2 regions of the Nitratireductor sp. GZWM139 genome follow, and region 2 is predicted to be linked to the other one. Evidence: predicted binding sites of a transcription regulator. Region 2 holds the regulator's gene; the other holds the start of a gene.
What was found. Region 2 encodes PhoB, which activates phosphate uptake and scavenging genes when phosphate is short. Its sites were predicted from a motif close to TGTCATNNANCTGTCAT; they were not measured.
Positions count from the first base shown of each region.

Region 1: a site for PhoB is predicted at 1,435-1,451, ahead of olsB (l-ornithine N(alpha)-acyltransferase). Genes of this name have one in related genera too.

Region 1 covers NZ_JAMQML010000006.1:197,047-199,439, reverse strand. Annotated here, with positions in the region: gene NDI72_RS09665 (AIPR family protein) at 1-141, opposite strand, end outside; gene olsB (l-ornithine N(alpha)-acyltransferase) at 515-1,387, opposite strand; gene NDI72_RS09655 (PAS domain-containing hybrid sensor histidine kinase/response regulator) at 1,589-2,393, opposite strand, start outside.
Region 2 covers NZ_JAMQML010000008.1:25,792-28,184, reverse strand. Annotated here, with positions in the region: gene phoU (phosphate signaling complex protein PhoU) at 1-466, shown strand, start outside; gene phoB (phosphate regulon transcriptional regulator PhoB) at 503-1,189, shown strand; gene NDI72_RS11400 (hypothetical protein) at 1,274-1,615, opposite strand; gene NDI72_RS11395 (DUF1328 domain-containing protein) at 1,704-1,871, opposite strand; gene NDI72_RS11390 (response regulator) at 2,004-2,393, opposite strand, start outside.

The DNA.
Region 1 (2,393 bases), on a different contig from region 2:
ATTAATATTCTCTCCGAGAATACCATTCTCGACTGCGAATATCGACATAACCTCGAAGAATTCGCTATCACTTCCTTCTTCGCTTGGATTAGCACTCTTGAAATCTTTAAGCTGGGCCCTGACTATGGGGTTCATTGCCATCGAGCTCGCCTCCCGCCGCTTTATCTTATCCAGAAGTATAATCTCATAAACACATTTTATAGAAATCATCTCATTCAACAATAGCGTTATGAGAGCGCCTACATACGTGCCTCAAAAAGCAATAAAATTCGACTTAGCCGACTTACCTATTAACGAAGCGCCGCATCGATAATAGATTTCCAGAAACATGAATAAAATTCAAAAAAAAAAAGAAATAGGGAAATTATTCTAGATCCGAATCCTAAATTATCCGATGGAACATTTACACTCAACTATGTGCCACCCTATATAAAAAACCGGGCGACGCGCCTCACGCATCACCCGGCCTCAATGCCGCTCAGCTTTAGCCGCGCATCAGCGCGCGCCCCCCCCCTCAAGCCGCAAAACGCTGCGCTTCGGCCCCGTAGTAATTGATATACCGGTCCGAGATCGCCTCCACCGGCAGGACCACGAACACATCCGTGGTGCCGAAATCATGGTCGATCACGCAGCCTTCGCCAAAGCGCGCGCCGAGGCGCAGATAGCCTTTTACCAGCGGCGGCATGGCGGCGAGCGCGGTGCGCATCTGGATGGCTTCCTTCGGCATCAAATCCATCGGCGCATAGCGGCTGGCCACAGCGCGCACATGCCAATCGGCCTCCACCTGGCAGAAATGCCCGAGAAAGGAGAGCGCCTCCGCATGGGCGGCCGGCACCACGCCGGGGAATGAGGCGCAGCCCATCATCACGTCGATGCGCTTCTTGCGGCAATAGGCCCAGATGCCCTGCCACAGAAGCTCGATGGTGCGCTTGGTGCGATAGGCCGGCAGCACGCAGGAACGGCCAAGCTCCAGAAAGCGGCGGCCATCATGGCGGGCCATCAGCGTTTCGATGGCGAATTCGTCTTCGGAATAGAACTTTCCGGCCCGACGCGCGCCCTCCGGCGTCAAAAGCCGGTAGGTGCCCACGATCCGGTCCACATCCTTGCCCGGAAGCGTGGTGTCCAGCACCAGAAGATGGTCGCAGACGGCGTCGAAACCGTCCATGTCGCGCTCTTCGGCCATGCCGCCCTGCGGCGCGCGCGCGCCCATCTCCTCGTAGAACACGCGGAAACGGATGGTCTGGGCGGCGGCGACTTCCTGCTCGCTGCCGGCAAGGCGCACTTCAAGCGGCCCGATGCGGCCGAGCAGTGCACCGTCGGCGCCGTCAAGCAGCGACGCTGCGGCCCGATCGTTCAAAGAGGTCTGGTTCAGCGCGATGCCCTGCATTGCTCTTACTCCTCCGCGTGGCGTTGACGCTGAAATACTGCTCTGCTGCGACAGAACTGTGACACTAAAGCATCGGACCGAAAAGTGGAATCCGGTTTTCGGTTATCCCGATGCTTCATCATTATTTGTGATTGTCCTTCGTGCGTCCGAATGAACACACGACGATCTGGCGTCGAGGTCGTGATTCACGAGAGGCAGGTATCAGACCACCGCGTGCATATCCAGTGCGGTGAGCAATTCATCCGGGTCCAGCGGCTTGGTGACGAACCCGTTGGCCCCGTGCGCCAGAACGCCATGGCGGGTTTCTTCCTGCCCGTCGGCGGTCAGAACGAGGATTGGCAGCGGCGCAAGGCCCGTTTCCTCCTCATGCCGGCGGATCGCATTGATGGCGTCCAGCCCGTCCATCACCGGCATGTGCAGATCCATCAGAACGATATCGTAGCGCGCATGCGCCTCGTCGTTCACCGCTTCCACCGCCTCGCGCCCGTTCGACACGATGCGCACCCGGTGGCCGGCCTTGCCGAGTGCGGCGCGCGCCAGCATGGCGTTGATCTCGTTGTCCTCGGCCACGAGGATGTTGAGCCCGTTCTTGCGGTGCGCGGGGCGGGGCGCGCTGCCGGCCTCTTCGCCCGCCTCGGCCACGGGCCAGGCGATTTCGCCATGCGCGCTCAGAAGCTGGCGCACCAGCGTGTTGCAGCGCACCGGGCGGGCGAGGAAGGCCCCGTAGCCACTGGCGCGGAAAGCCGCCAGACGCCCGCGCTCCGATGGCGTGATCAGGGTGAGCGCGCGCCCGCCGCCCACGCCAAGCCCATGCAGCCGGGTGATCAGCGCGCCATCGTCGCTTTCAAGCGAGGCGTCCACCAGAACCGTGTTGAACGGCGCGCCGCCATCTTCGGCCAGCCGCGCCGCATCCTCTGCGCTGGCGGCAATTGCCGCGCGCCCGCCATGGACGCGGATCGTCATGGCGATGGTCTCCGCCTCCTGCGTGAAGGGCGAGAGGATGACC
Region 2 (2,393 bases):
CAGCGTCGTGGGCGCCATCCGCATGGCGGCTGATCTCGAGCGCATCGGCGATCTGGCCAAGAACATTGCCAAGCGCGTCGGCGCCGTGGGCGAAAGCGCCACGCCGCGCACGCTTGCGCATTCCATCGACGCGATGGCCGGCCTCGTGCTGAAACAGGTCAATTCGGTGGTCGAGCACTATGTGGCGCGCAATGCCGAGGCGTTAATCCGGCTGCGCGACGAGGATGAGGAAATCGACATTCAGTACACGTCGGTTTTCCGCGAACTCCTCACCTACATGATGGAAGACCCGCGCAACATCACGGCCTGCACGCACCTCCTGTTCTGTGCGAAAAATCTTGAGCGTATCGGCGACCATGTGACCAATATCGCCGAAAATGCCTATTATGTGGTGACGGGGTCCCAGCTTCCGGTCCAGCGGCCGAAGCTTGACGAAACACAGATGACGGTCGAATCCGATGTCTAACCGGCCGTAGACTGCCCGAGGAGAATGCCTGCCATGATTGCCCCCAAGGTCATGGTCGTTGAAGACGACGAACCGCTTTGCGTCTTGCTCAAGTACAATCTGGAAGCCGAAGGCTATCAGGTCGAGATGATCTCTCGCGGCGATGAAGCCGAAGTGCGCCTGCAGGAAAACGTACCCGATCTGCTCGTTCTGGACTGGATGGTTCCGGCCGTTTCCGGCATCGAGCTGTGCCGCCGGCTGCGCATGCGCCCCGAAACGGAGCGCCTGCCGATCATCATGCTCACCGCCCGTGGCGAGGAAAGCGACCGTGTGCGCGGCCTTTCAACCGGCGCGGACGACTATCTGGTGAAGCCTTTCTCGACGCCGGAATTCGTGGCGCGTGTTCGCGCGCTTCTGCGGCGCGCGAAGCCGGAAGTGCTCTCGACGGTTCTCTCGGTCGGGGACATCGTGCTCGACCGTGAATCGCACCGTGTCTACCGCCGCAAGAACGAGATCCGTCTCGGGCCGACAGAGTTCCGCCTCCTGGAATTCATGATGCAGCATCCCGGCCGCGTCTTCTCGCGAAGCCAGCTGCTCGACAATGTCTGGGGCGAGACGATCTATATCGACGAGCGCACCGTGGACGTGCATGTGGGCCGGCTGCGCAAGGCCGTGAACCACGGGCGTCTGCCCGATGTGATCCGCACCATTCGCGGCGCGGGCTATGCGATCCGCGAAGCCTGACAGACGCGATACAGCCATTAAAAAAAGCCCCGGTTCGACCGGGGCTTTTTCGTTGAAGCTCTTCGCGCGTTATTTCGTGGCCCGTTATTTCGTGGCGGCGTGTCCGGGGCGGGCATGCTCGTTCTGCGCCACGGCAAAGCTCGTCACCGGCTCGATGGAAGCTGTCAGCTCGCCATTGCTGGTGATGTCCCACTCCAGGATCGCATCGTCATAGACAAGTGCGGGATCCACATAGACGCAGGTGGCGAGAACCTGCGGCGCTTCGGTTTCCAGCTCGCGCATTGCAACCGGCTTCTCCGCCTCGCACTCCTCAAACGTCTCGTAGACCGGGGTGGGGGCGGGCAGTTCCTGGCATTCGCGCGTGTCGCCGGCCCCCACATTGCCTGAGCAGCCGACAATCAAAAGAAGTGCAGCGATGTGTTCCATGGCTTTCTCCTTTCATTGTCTTCACGAAACGGAAGCCATGGATGGTCCGGTTCGCTTATGCCGCATTCGTTTATGTGTGCGTCGCCGTTTAGCGACCGCGTTTCAGAAGGCCCATGATCAGCGAGATCGCGAGCAGGGCGAGGAAGATGTAGAAGAGGATCTGCGCAATGCCTGCCGAAGCGCCGGCAATTCCGCCGAAACCGAGTGCGCCGGCGATGATCGCGACGACAAGGAATATCAGGGCCCAGTATAGCATTCTGTCTCTCCGTTTAGTTATGCCGGTTAAACGTCTGGCATTCGGATTTGGTTCCGCCGGAGAGATTTTGGGCAAAAGAAAAGCCGCCCGGAGGCGGCTTTTTTGAGAAACGCGTGAAGAAGCGGGGGCCTGTCAGGCCGCCGCGTGCGCCTGCTGATCGAAGAAGAGCGCCTGGCTGATGAGCGCCTTGACCATTTCCGGGCTGAACGGCTTGGTCACAAGGAAGGTCGGTTCCGGGCGCTCGCCCGTCAGAAGCCGCTCGGGGAAGGCGGTGATGAAGATGACCGGTACGGTGGCCGCGTCGAGGATCTCGTTCACCGCATCAAGGCCTGAACTGCCATCGGCAAGCTGAATGTCGGCCAGCACCATTTTCGGCTGCGTCTTGGCAAACATTTCGACCGCCTGCTTGTGGGTGCGGGCCGTGCCGACCACGCGATGCCCGAGGCTTTCGACCATTTCCTCGATGTCCATGGCGATCAGGGGCTCGTCCTCGATGATGAGGATGTCTGTCGCCACCTGACG